DNA from 4 places in the Xylanibacillus composti genome. Region 1 is predicted to be linked to each of the others. Evidence: predicted binding sites of a transcription regulator. Region 1 holds the regulator's gene; each other region holds the start of a gene.

What was found. The regulator Rex, encoded in region 1, represses fermentation and respiration genes when NADH is low (regulators of the CRP and FNR family bind a similar motif). The targets are predictions, from matches to a motif close to TTGTGAAATATTTCACAA.
Region 2: a site for Rex is predicted at 2,064-2,081, ahead of XYCOK13_RS16780 (DUF1641 domain-containing protein). Genes of this name have one in related genera too.
Region 3: a site for Rex is predicted at 1,215-1,232, ahead of qoxA (cytochrome aa3 quinol oxidase subunit II). Genes of this name have one in related genera too.
Region 4: a site for Rex is predicted at 1,749-1,766, ahead of nadA (quinolinate synthase NadA). Genes of this name have one in related genera too.

The regions. Positions count from the first base shown of each region.
Region 1 covers NZ_BOVK01000006.1:39,901-43,076, forward strand. The annotation lists gene dinG (ATP-dependent DNA helicase DinG) at 1-1,670, shown strand, start outside; gene XYCOK13_RS02050 (redox-sensing transcriptional repressor Rex) at 1,667-2,287, shown strand; gene XYCOK13_RS02055 (inorganic phosphate transporter) at 2,409-3,176, opposite strand, start outside.
Region 2 covers NZ_BOVK01000051.1:58,468-61,643, reverse strand. The annotation lists gene XYCOK13_RS16785 (ribonuclease J) at 47-1,789, shown strand; gene XYCOK13_RS16780 (DUF1641 domain-containing protein) at 2,121-2,549, shown strand; gene XYCOK13_RS16775 (NAD(P)/FAD-dependent oxidoreductase) at 2,584-3,176, shown strand, end outside.
Region 3 covers NZ_BOVK01000005.1:47,410-50,585, forward strand. The annotation lists gene XYCOK13_RS01760 (creatininase family protein) at 139-930, opposite strand; gene qoxA (cytochrome aa3 quinol oxidase subunit II) at 1,314-2,312, shown strand; gene qoxB (cytochrome aa3 quinol oxidase subunit I) at 2,302-3,176, shown strand, end outside.
Region 4 covers NZ_BOVK01000002.1:53,997-57,172, reverse strand. The annotation lists gene nadB (L-aspartate oxidase) at 1-595, opposite strand, end outside; gene nadA (quinolinate synthase NadA) at 772-1,716, opposite strand; gene ftsH (ATP-dependent zinc metalloprotease FtsH) at 1,986-3,176, opposite strand, start outside.

The DNA of each region.
Region 1 (3,176 bases):
CCTGCCTCAACCGGGCATGTCCTTGGTTCCGGCGTTGTTTCTACCATAGGGCGAAGCATCAGGCGAATATTGCGGATGTGGTCATCACGAATCATTCCCTGTTATTCACGGATACACAGGCGGATTCGCGCCTTCTGCCTGCATATTCCCGGCTCATTGTAGACGAGGCCCATCATTTCGAGGAAACGGCGGCCAAGCATTTGGGCAGTCAAGCGAACTATTTCGGTCTGCTGAATACGCTCGGTTGGCTGTACAAGGATGGCCAGAACGGCAGGCTGCCTGCATTGGCGAGAATGCTGCGCAGCGAGGCAGCCAGCGCCCCTACGGAGGCTTATCCTGAACAATGGGCCGAGGAGACAGAAGCACTGTTCCCGATCGTTGCCGAGTCGAAGGAGCACTGGGACCAGCTTTGTGAAAGCATGTACAAGGCCTTTATTGAGAGCAATCGCCAGGCAGCCACGGATACCGGTCAGGTCGTTCGCTTGAGGGCGGATCAGCTTCCCGATGATTGGGAGACGCTGCAGCTCAATGGCGAACTGCTGCAGGAGCGTCTTGCTCTCCTGTTGAAGAAGGCGGAGAAGCTTGCGCAAACCATTCGCGAGGCTTGGGACGATACGGAGATACAAGCGCAGCTAACGGACATATCCGGTACACTTAAGGACTTGCAAAGGTTGAAAGACACGATTAAGAAATTCATGAAGCTCAATGATTCATCGACTGTATACTGGCTGGAAGCACAGGCTGCATATCGTTACAAGTCGCTGCAGCTGGTAGCCGTGCCCATCGATGTGAGCGAACAGCTGCGAAGCTTGTTTTTTCAAGCAAAAGACAGCATCATCCTTACTTCTGCGACATTGTCTGTGAAGCAGTCGTTCGAGTATATTATAGATCAGCTAGGTTTGGCAGACGATTATGCCAGCGGCCGACTGCAAACGACAGTGCTCCCGTCTCCATTTGACTATCGCAGCAAGGTATTGGTCTGTATTCCGAGGGATTTCCCGAAGCTGAAAGGCGGAGGGCAAGGGGAAGAGGCATTTCTGCGTCAGCTTGCGTCTACGATTGTAGAAACAGCGGTTGCCACTCGCGGCCGTATGCTAGTGTTGTTTACATCGTATCGGATGCTGAAGCAGGCGCACGAGCTGCTGAAGGAGCCATTGGAATGGAACGGGATCGAGCTGCTTGGCCAAGGTGTGGAGACGCATAATCGCAGCAAGCTCACGCGCTGGTTTAAGGAGAGCGAAGCCTGTGTGCTGCTCGGCACAAGCAGCTTTTGGGAAGGCGTGGACATTCCCGGCGATGCGCTGACATGTCTGGCCATGGTTCGCCTGCCATTCCAGCCGCCCAATCACCCGCTGGTCGAAGCCAAGTGCGAACGATTGAAGCTGCAGAAAAAAAATCCGTTCATGCATTACTCCGTTCCGCAAGCGGTAATCCGATTCAAGCAGGGCTTCGGACGATTAATTCGTACCGCGCAGGATCAGGGGATTGTCATTCTATTTGATACCAGAGTGCTGGATACGTTTTATGGCAAGCATTTTCTGTACTCGCTGCCAGGACCGAAGATTGAACATATGAAGACGGATATGCTTGTACCGCGTGTTCAACAATGGTTGGATAGGGAGGAGCAGGTCCCGGCCAATCTCGTTGACGAAAAGGGGGAGCAAGGATGAAAGGACCGAAAATATCAGAAGCGGTTGTCAGAAGACTGCCCATCTACTTGCGTTACTTGAATGAGCTTGCGCTGTCGGAAGTACAAACTGTCTCTTCACAAGCGCTGGGCCAGAAGCTTGATCTCAATCCAGCGCAAATCCGCAAGGATCTGGCCTATTTCGGTGAATTTGGCAAGAAGGGGATCGGCTATGATGTGGGGTATTTGATAGAGAAAATACGTCATATACTGAAGCTGGACCAAATGATCCATGTTGCTTTGGTTGGCGCAGGCAATTTGGGTCAGGCCTTAAGCAATTACAACAAGTATTTGCAGGACAACATGAAGATTGTTTGCATCTTTGACGCCTCGCCTGCCAAGATTGGCACGACGATCAACAATATCGAGGTGCAGCCGATCGGGGCGCTGCAGCAAGTTGTGCAAGAGATGGGAGTGCGAGTCGGGATCATAACCGTGCCTGCTTCAGAGGCGCAAAATGTTGCAAACCGTTTTGTGCAAGCTGGAGTCGAGGCAATCCTTAACTTTGCGCCCGCTATTCTGAAGGTGCCTTCCGAAGTACGGGTTCATTATGCGGATTTCACGACAGAGCTTCATAGTCTGGCATATTATCTGGATTAGCTGTCAGACTTAGAACCAGAGTCATGGTAGCAGGCTTGACGGCATACATATAAGGCTGTCCCAGTATCATTCAAAAATGATCCTTGGACAGCCTTATATCGTTCGTATACGTCCGCATCCATTATCCCGCTATACCGATAGCAACCAACAGCTTGTACGACAGAAAAGCGATTAAAGCAGTGCCCGGCAATGTAAAGATCCAAGCCGAGACGATTTTGCCGGCAATGCCCCACCGTACCGAGCTTAACCTTCCGGTCATCCCTACGCCGATAATGGCGCCGGTGATCGTATGTGTGGAGCTGACCGGGATGCCGATTTTGGATACGGTTGTCAGAATCATAGCTGCCGCAGTTTCTGCAGCAAAGCCGTGAATCGGCTCCAGCTTGCTAAGGCGCATTCCCAACGTCTTGATAACTTTCCAACCACCGATCGCCGTTCCGAACGCAATAGCCAGACCGCAAGATGTAATGACCCAGAAAGGAATCGGATCGTCCATGGTAATGCCGCCGACTCCTCCGGCGACCAGCGCCATCATGATGATGCCCATCGCTTTCTGGGCATCGGAGCTGCCGTGGCTGAAGGCCATCCACGAAACGGATACAAGCTGAAGGATGCCGAATGATTTCTTCACCTTGGATGGCTGGACGCCGCCTACAATGATAAGGAGCAGCTTCATAATCAAGTAAGCGAGCACCGCACCGATAATCGGAGAAACCAGCATGGCAATCAATACCTTTTGTACTCCGCTCATGATCAAGATGCCGAACCCGCCGTGTGCGACTGCGGCTCCTATAATACCGCCAATCAAGGAATGGGAGGCGCTGATCGGCATGCCAATCAACGTCATAAGAATATTCCAGGTGATTGAACCTGCCAGGAGAGCGACGAC
Region 2 (3,176 bases), on a different contig from region 1:
CCGTCATTAACTTATCTGATACTGGTATGATCATAAAAGGAGACCTATGAACAATCAAGCTACTGAATCAACCAAAACGAAGAAGACGAAGAGGAATTATTACCGCAAGCCGGCAGTCAAAATTTTCGCATTAGGCGGATTAGAGGAAATAGGAAAAAACATGTACGCCATTCAGTATGGCAAGGAATTGATCCTCATCGACGCAGGCATCAAGTTTCCCGATGCGGATATGCCGGGAGTTGATTCCATCATCCCGAACATTCAGTATTTGAAGGAAAACAAGCATATGCTCAAGGGCATCTTCCTTACACATGGGCATGAGGACCATATAGGCGGCTTGCCTTTCGTGCTGCGTGAGTTGTCTGCTCCTGTCTACGGTGCGGGGCTGACAATTGGCTTTGTGCGTACAAAGCTGGAGGAGCACGGCTTGCTCGGCAGCAGCGAGCTTCATGTGATCAATGAAGAAAGCGTTATCCGCTTCCGGCAGCTCAAGGTGCGGTTCTTCCGCACCCATCACAGCATTCCGGACTCTCTGGCGGTTGTTATTGAGACCCCGCACGGTACTATTGTGCACACCGGGGATTTCAAGTTCGACTTTACCCCGACCGAGCAGGCAACCGACTGGGGGCAGATGGCGAAGATCGGGCGTTCCGGCGTGCTGGCGCTCTTGGCAGACAGCACCAATAGCGAGAAGCCCGGATTCACGCCGTCGGAGAAGGCAGTCGGACGGGCTATACGCGAAACATTCCGGAAATGTGACGGACGCATCTTGTTTGCCACCTTTGCGTCCAACGTTCACCGGCTACAGCAAGTTGTAGAAGCGGCTGAGGAGTGCGGCAGGCGCATTGCGGTGATCGGACGAAGCATGGAACGGGCATTCAAGATCGGACAGGAATTGAACTATATCCGGCCGTCCAAGCATCAATTGATCGATGTCCGTCAGCTCGATCGGTACCCGGATCATGAGGTGGTAATCGTGTGCACGGGCAGTCAAGGGGAGACCAATGCGGCCTTGACACGCATCGCCACCGGCGCGCATAAGCACGTGTCCTTGTATGAAGGCGATACAGTAATCTTTTCCTCGTCCCCCATTCCGGGGAACACGCAAAATGTGTACCGCAGCATTGATTTGCTGCTCCGTGCTGGCGCGGAGGTAGTGCACGGTTCGATCTTCGATATCCATGCCTCCGGCCATGGCTGCGAAGAGGATTTGAAGCTGATGCTCCGGTTTATGCAGCCGAAGTTCTTCATCCCGATTCATGGGGAATACCGGATGCTGCGCAAGCATGCCGAGATAGCCGAGCAGACGGGCACGGAGAGGGATAACATCTTCCTGCTGCGCAACGGCCAGCCCCTGCATGTGACCCGGCATAAGGCTAGAGTCGGCAAGGACCTGCCTGCCGGGCAAGTGCTGGTGAAAGGGTCAACCACGAACCCGTGGGAAGAAACAATCATGGAAGAACGGCGGGCATTGGGCACGAATGGCGTATTGATCGTCGTACTGACTATTGATCCGAAGCAGAACAAGATGATAGGCCGACCGGAACTGATCACGCGCGGCTTTGTCTATGTGCGGGAATCGGCTGAAATTATATCGGCCGGTACGAAAGTGGTCAGGACAACCGTCCGTCTGCTGCAAAGAAGAAAAAAATTTATCGCGCAGCAATGGGAACAGAAAATCATCGAACGGTTGACCGAGTACTGCGAAACGACAATGGATCGAACCCCTGTCGTGATGCCGATCTTCTCTTATGTAGAGCAGCCGGCTGCGGCTGGGGATCAAGAGTAAGCAGCTGCATGATTCAATCAGGCATCCAAATCAGGCCAGGGGAACCAGCAGTACTGGACACCCTGGTCTGATTTTGTTGCCGACAGGAATGCTCCTTGTTCAGGTGAGGGAAAATCTTACAAGGAGTGTGATAAATGAAATCTTTTGCACCAATAAAAAAGGCTAATGTGATTTTGTGAACATAATCCTTTAGCTGTATCCCAGGCTGCGGTATAATAACAAGCGTTGGATTAATCCTGGGGCACGAAACATAGACACAACTGTCTGTTTCGATTTGTGAAGATATTCACATTACATCTTGTGCCATAGACGGATGGAGGAGGAACACAGCATGGTAGAAGCAACATTGGATGCAGAGAAAGCGAAAGCAGAAACCGCTGCCCGCACGGATGTCACCGAGCAGCTGCTGAAGCCTGAAGCACAGGAAGCGCTTGCTGCATTGATCGAACAGCTGCCGAAGATTGCAGAGATGATGACAACGTTGACACAGGTGCATGATTTCGCCAAGAAGGTAGCTACGGACCGGGTGCTGATCGAAGACACGATCGCGGGTCTGCAGGAGATCTTGAAACCGCTGGAAGAGAAGGCGAAGTTTATCGCGGCTACGACGATAGAAGCGAACGAGCGTGCGGAGAAGGACAGCACGACCATCGGCGTATTCGGATTGATGAAGATGTTGAAAGATCCGGAAATTCAAAAGCTGCTGCGGTTCGGACAAGCTTATCTGGATGTGCTGGGTGAAAAGAAGAAACAGGGCTAGCTTGAACTTGTGACGGAAGGAATGGAGGAGCATCATGGCAAAGCATATTTTAATTTTGGGCGCAGGCTACGGCGGGCTGCTGAGCGCATTGTCCGCGCGCGAGCATTTCTCGCAAGAGGAAGCTGTGATTACCGTAGTCAACAAGGACTCATCTCATCAGATTATGACTGAATTGCATCGGCTTGCAGCCGGAAATGTGGAGGAGAAGGCCGTAGCCTTGCCGCTGGACAAACTGTTCAAGGGAAAAGGCATTCAGGTAAAGGTAGGAACCGTGCAAGAGATTGCCGTTGAAAATAAGAAAGTAACGCTGCACGACGGATCCGCGTTGACTTATGATGTGCTGGTGCTGGCTTTGGGCAGTGAAACGAATTATTTCGGCATACCAGGCTTGAAAGAGCACAGCTTGACGCTGAAGTCTGTAGATGAGGCGCATCGGATATTCGCCCATGTGCAGAAGCGCATTCAGGCGTACAGCGAAACGAGAAATCCAGCGGATGTGACCATCGTCATCGGCGGCGGCGGCCTTACTGGCGTCGAGCTAGTAGGAGAGCTGGCGGACGAGCTGCCAGGTATATGCAGAAAATATGGTGTAAGCTATTCCGAGATCTCCCTTCAATTAGTAGAAGC
Region 3 (3,176 bases), on a different contig from region 1:
TTTCGATGGAATTCACCAATTCACAAGTGCATCGAGGAATTCGGACGGCGCGAACTCAGACTGCGCTCCGCGGAAGAAGCTATCATTCGCAGCCCAAACGCAACGAAGCGGGAAGGCACTCGGCCTTCCCGCTCCGCTTCATTTCGTCAGGCGCTGCAATCTCTCCCTCGCGAACTTGACCAGCCCGTCCACTTGCAGCTCGAACCGGATTCGTCCTTCCTCGGCAGTAGCCTCGTGGAAGGGGAACGAGCCGAGCTGCCCTAGGTCGGGGCGTTCGTGGCCGTCATTCGCTTGCATGTTGACGCGATCCGGCTGCAAGTGCAGCATCATGCTCGTCTCGACCCCAGCCGCATGATCGCTGTTTCGCCTCGGGTTGCCTTCTTCGATCAGCGTATAATCCATCGCGAAACAAACCGGCTCTTCGCCGTTCGTCGTCTTCATGAGGTAGCAGACCTCATCCATCAAGCTCTGCTGGATGGGCGGGTTGTGGCCCGACACCATCACCACCAGCTTGAAGCCGCGCTGCAAATAATTACTGCAGGCGTTAAGAATATACTGCTTCAACAGTTCGGTTGGGATTTGGTAGTACGATCCGGGAAGCGGATAGCCTGCGGCCGCATCCATCCCGTGGCCCAGGCCATAGCCGCGATCCCAGTAGGCGTCTGCTGCGAAATGAATGGCCGGCATAACCACGCCGCCTGCTTGCTTGGCTGCTTCTTCGCAGAGATGCTCAGCTTTGATCGAATCGACACCGATCGGGTTATGCCGCCCATGCCACTCCAGCGTCCCCAGCGGCTGGAACGCTACGGGGAACCGTTCCTGGATCGCCAGGATTTCGCCGGGGCGAAGGTACAGCGCCCTCACCTCGTCAGGAATCGGCTCTGTCGGAATTTCCTGTCGGATGCGATCTGGTTCGTACATTTTTTTCATAGGCTTTTGCTCACCTCCTCCCAGGAGGGATGCAATCCACTCAAGTTGTGAGATACAAGCATATTTTACCATAAAGTCGTCCATTGGGACGGCTTTTTCTTATGCCGATCCCACGTCGCATTTCCGTCACAGTTTCATCCGATTTTCGTCACAGTTTTAACCGATCCGTAACAATTGGCTGCGCATGACCGTGGTATGATCAAAATCACAACGAGGACTCGATCACATTTGCGCGCCATGCGCAGTGATCCCTGTCACGCAAACAAAAAAATTTTTTGAACGAATTGTGAAATTTTTCTCAAACCTAGTTGAACAAATCTTTATTGCGCACAACGTTTCCCTGGGAACCCAACTTGCCGCGAGAAAAAGGAGATGAACTGGCCATGAAGCGATACCCCCCACAAAAACGGTGGATGCTGACACTCGCATTCCTTCCCGTCTTGATTCTGAGCGGCTGCGAGACCAATATGGTTGTCTTCCGGCCGCAGGGGCCTGTGGCGCGCAGCATTATGGAACTGATCAACTGGTCGCTCTGGTGGATGCTGCTTGTTGTTGTCGTTGTTTTTGCACTGTTCGCCTATATTGTCTGGAAATACCGGGAGCGCCCGGGTACGGAGGATATCGATCCGCCTGAGGAGCACGGCAGCACCAAGCTGGAAATTATCTGGACGGCGATCCCGATCCTGATCGTTATCGCTTTGACCGTACCTACCGTGAAGACGCTCTATGCCTTAGAGGAGATTCCCAAGGGCTACGAACATAAGGACACGGTCGTGATTCATGTGACATCCGCGGACTGGAAGTGGATCTTCAGTTACCCCGAGCAAAATATCGAGACGGTCAATTACGTCAATATTCCGGCGGATACACCTATTCTGTTCAAGCTGACTTCGGCCAGCACGATGCAGTCGTTCTGGGTGCCTGCGCTGGGCGGGCAGAAATACACAATGGGCAAGATGGAGACAGAAATGTTCCTGGTCGCAGACCACCCTGGCTCCTACTTCGGCAAGAACACAAACTTCAACGGACGCGGCTATGCGCAGATGGAATTTGAAGTGTTGGCGCAGACGCCTGCGGAATTCGAGAAATGGGTAGAAGACGTGCACGCCACCGCTCCTCCTCTAACAGAAGAGAAGTATGAGGAACTGCTGAAGCCGTCGCATCTCGGCCGTCTGACGTTCACGAATACACATCTTGAGTGGGTCAATCACGCGGATGTCGATTCGCCGACTTACACGAACCCGGAGCTTTACCGCTATCACGGCTATCAGGGCAGAGTGTTTGAAGCGGATGACCATTACTTGAACCGCAGGCCATCAGCAGAAATAGAAAATCATCACCATACCCCCCACAACGAAGGAGGCGAGCACCATGGGCATTAAGTGGGACGAGTTTTTCATAACGGGCGATCCGCTCATTCTGGGTTCCCAGATCGCCATTGCGCTCACGATGCTCGGCATCGTAGCCGGCCTGACCTATCTCAAAAGGTGGAAATGGCTGTGGCGCGAGTGGCTGACAACCGTCGATCACAAGCGGATCGGAATTATGTATATCATATCTGCTGTTCTGATGTTTTTCCGCGGCGGCATGGACGGCCTGCTCATGAAGGCGCAAACCTCGAGGCCGGAAATGACCTTCCTGGACGCCCAGCATTATAACGAAATCTTCACTACGCACGGCGTAATCATGATTTTGTTCATGGCGATGCCGTTCCTGATCGGCATCATGAACGTCGTCATCCCGCTGCAGATCGGCGCACGCGACGTCGCCTTCCCGCAGCTGAACGCGCTCAGCTTCTGGCTGTTTTTCGGCGGGGCGATGCTGTTCAATATCTCGTTCGTCATCGGCGGCTCGCCGGATGCCGGGTGGACGTCCTACTTCCCGCTCGCGGGCAAGGAGTTCAGTCCGGGCATCGGCAACAACTATTACGCCGTTGCCTTGCAGATTGCGGGGATCGGCACGCTGCTGTCGGGGATCAACTTTATCGTCACGATCCTGAAGATGCGCACCAAAGGGATGACCCTCATGCGCATGCCGATGTTCAGCTGGACGACGCTTATTACCTCGGTAATCATCGTTGCGGCGTTCCCGATCTTCACCGTCGCGCTCGGACTGATGACCTTCGATCGGCTGTACGGCACTCATTTCTTCACCTTGTCCGGCGGCGGGCTGGATATGCTGTGGGCGAACCTGTTCTGGCTGTGGGGCCATCCGGAAGTGTATATTGTGGCGCTGCCGGCGTTCGG
Region 4 (3,176 bases), on a different contig from region 1:
TAGTCGCTTGGCTGCGTACAAAAACCCGGCTGCCGTCCGGCTTCTGCACCAGCGCTCCGGCACACTCTCCCTCATGCGTAATCAAATCGATGACAAAGTGGTCGTCCCACACCTCGATCTGGCTTCTGTTCTTCACAATTTCATTCAGCGCACGCACCACTTCGGCTCCCGTGGCATCGCCATGCGCATGCAGGATGCGGCGATGACTGTGCGCCCCTTCCTTCGTGAGCGCGATTTCCCCGTTCTCTTCATCGAACTGCGTGCCGAGACGCATCAGTTCCCGAACAAGCTCAGGTCCTTCGTGCACCAGCACGTCCACCGCTTCTTGCGAGCAAAGTCCTGCCCCAGCGATAAGCGTATCCTGGCGATGATAGGCGGGGGAGTCATCTTCCGCCAATACAGCGGCAATCCCTCCTTGAGCATATTGGGTATTGCTGTCGTACATGGACTTCTTCGTTATCATCAGCACCGGCTGGTGATCGCTGGCTTTGATTGCTGTGAACAAGCCCGCGATCCCTGCACCAATCACCAAACAAGAAGTCTCGACCTGGGGCAATTCCTTGAGATCAAAATCGACCAAATATCGAGGGATCATTCTCATCGCCTGCTTTCTCTATCCGAAGTCTGTAGCTTTTTATGTATGAGTTCGTACCGATACCATCTATGATCGAAAAAGAGAGAGGCTTCCAGGAAGCCTCCCATTCAGCATGATTGTTCGCAGCCCAAGCATTCCCACCTATGAAAGTGTGCGCTGCATGCGATGTTGCTCGCTTATTTCCCCGCAACTTCAAGCATCCGTTCCAGCGAGCGCCGCGCCTTGTCGGCCACCGCTGTCGGAACATAGATTTGCGGCGACATGTTCTCCAGACATTTCACCAGCTTCTTCAGGTTGTTCACCTTCATATTCGGGCACACCAGGAACTTGCTGGCGAAGTGAAATGTCTTGTTCGGGCTGTCGAGCCTGAGCTGATACCCGGTGCCGTCTTCCGTTCCGACAATAAATTCCTGCTTATCGGATTCGCGGCAGTATTTAATAATGGCTGTTGTGCTGCCAACAAAGTCCGCCATCGCCACAACCTCGGGACGGCACTCCGGATGGACGACGAACTCAGCGTTCGGATACTGCGCCCGCATCTCTTCAACATCCTTCACCGTCAGCATGTCATGCGTATTGCAGTACCCTTCCCATATGATCATTTTCTTATCTGTGTGCTGCTGCACGTAGTGGCCCAAATTTTTGTCCGGGCACCAAATGACCGTATCGCTGTCCACGGAGTTGACGATTTTCACCGCGTTGGCCGATGTACAGACAATGTCGGTTTCAGCCTTCACATCCGCCGTCGAGTTAATATAAGTTACCACCGGCACGCCAGGATGCTGAGCCTTCAGCTTGCGCAGCCCGTCCGCATTGACCATGTCCGCCATCGGGCACCCCGCCCGTTCGTCCGGGATAATAACCGTCTTGTTCGGGGCCAAGATCTTGGCGCTTTCACCCATAAAGTGCACGCCGCAAAAAACAATCACATCGGCATCCGTGGATGCGGCTTTTTGTGCCAGCAAAAATGAATCTCCGCGGAAATCCGCCACTTCCTGTATTTCATCGCGCTGATAATAATGTGCGAGAATGATGGCATTGCGCTCCTTCTTCAGTTGCAGCAGCCGTTCCTTCAGCTCGGCGTCACGCTCCGCTTTACGTTCCAACGCTAGTGCTTCCATGCGGACCGCCCTCCCTTTTGATTTGACAGTGTTTGTGAAAATAAGCACATAAATGAGTCAGGCCATGAAATAGTATGGGGTCATTAGACCGATAATTATTTCACGCAGCTGACCCGAAGACAGTTTACAACTAATTTACAGCACCTGCCGAACAGTGTCAATGCACAATCGCCAAGTTAAAGTGCGGCATTCGATTTCCTTCCGTTATTCAACAACAGAAAAAAACTGACGCAGGCAAAGCAGCCTGCGCCAGTCTGTATTCGCTTGCCTTATTTCTTCTCTTTATCGTCTGACTCATCCGCATCTTTCGGCTTCGCATCCTCTTGATCCGCTGCCTGTTGATTGTCAGAGGCAGAATCGGCATGATCTGCCTTTTCCTCAGGCTTGCGGTCGAAGTCCAGCTTGTTGCCGTCATGCTTCTGGTCCTGCTCTTTAATCGTCACCTTCGGCTGGTCGCCCTGTTGTCCCGTCGATGACTGGTCCGCTTTTTCCTTATGGCGCGGCCGCAGGTTCTCTTCCAGCTTGCCGGTCTCCAGCAATTCTGTAATCTGATCTTTCTCGAGCGTCTCGAGCTCAAGCAGCTTATTGGCAATCAGGTGAACCTGATCCTCGTGCTTGGTCAAGATTTCGCGTGCTTGCTCATAGCAAGAGCGGATCATAGCCTGCATTTCCTGATCAATCTCATAAGCGATTTGATCGCTGTAGTTTTGCTCATGGCCTATATCGCGGCCTAGGAAAACCTGACCCTGGCTTTGCCCGAACTGCATAGGACCGAGCTTGTCGCTCATGCCGTATTCCGTAATCATGGCGCGCACAATGCCGGTAGCCTTGCGGAAATCATCGTAAGCGCCCGTACCGATCTCACCGATATACAGCTCCTCCGATACACGACCGCCCAGCAATCCTGTAACACGATCCAGAAGCTCGCTCTTCGTCTGAAGCATGCGATCCTCGCCGTCCTTCGGGATCATCATGGCATAGCCGCCCGCGCGTCCTCTTGGGACGATGGTTACCTTGTGAATGACATCTGCATGACGCACATGATAGCCGATGATCGTATGGCCGGCTTCGTGATAAGCCACGGTGCGCTTCTCGCGCTCGCTGATCACGCGGCTCTTCTTCTGGGTACCGACTACCACTCGGTCGAAAGCCTCGTCCAGCTCATCCATGCCGATCTCCTTCTTGTTGCGGCGCGCCGCAATCAATGCGGCCTCATTCAGCAGATTTTCCAAATCAGCGCCGGTAAAGCCGGTTGTATACCGAGCCAGGACATCCATCCGCACATCCTTGGAAAGCGGCTTATTCTTCGCATGCACCTTGAGTACCGCTTCGCGTCCCTTCACATCCGGACGATCGACGGTAATTTGACGGTCAAAACGGCCTGGACGCAGCAACGCCGGATCCAAAATATCCGGGCGGTTCGTTGCGGCTACGATAATAATTCCTTCGTTCGCACTGAA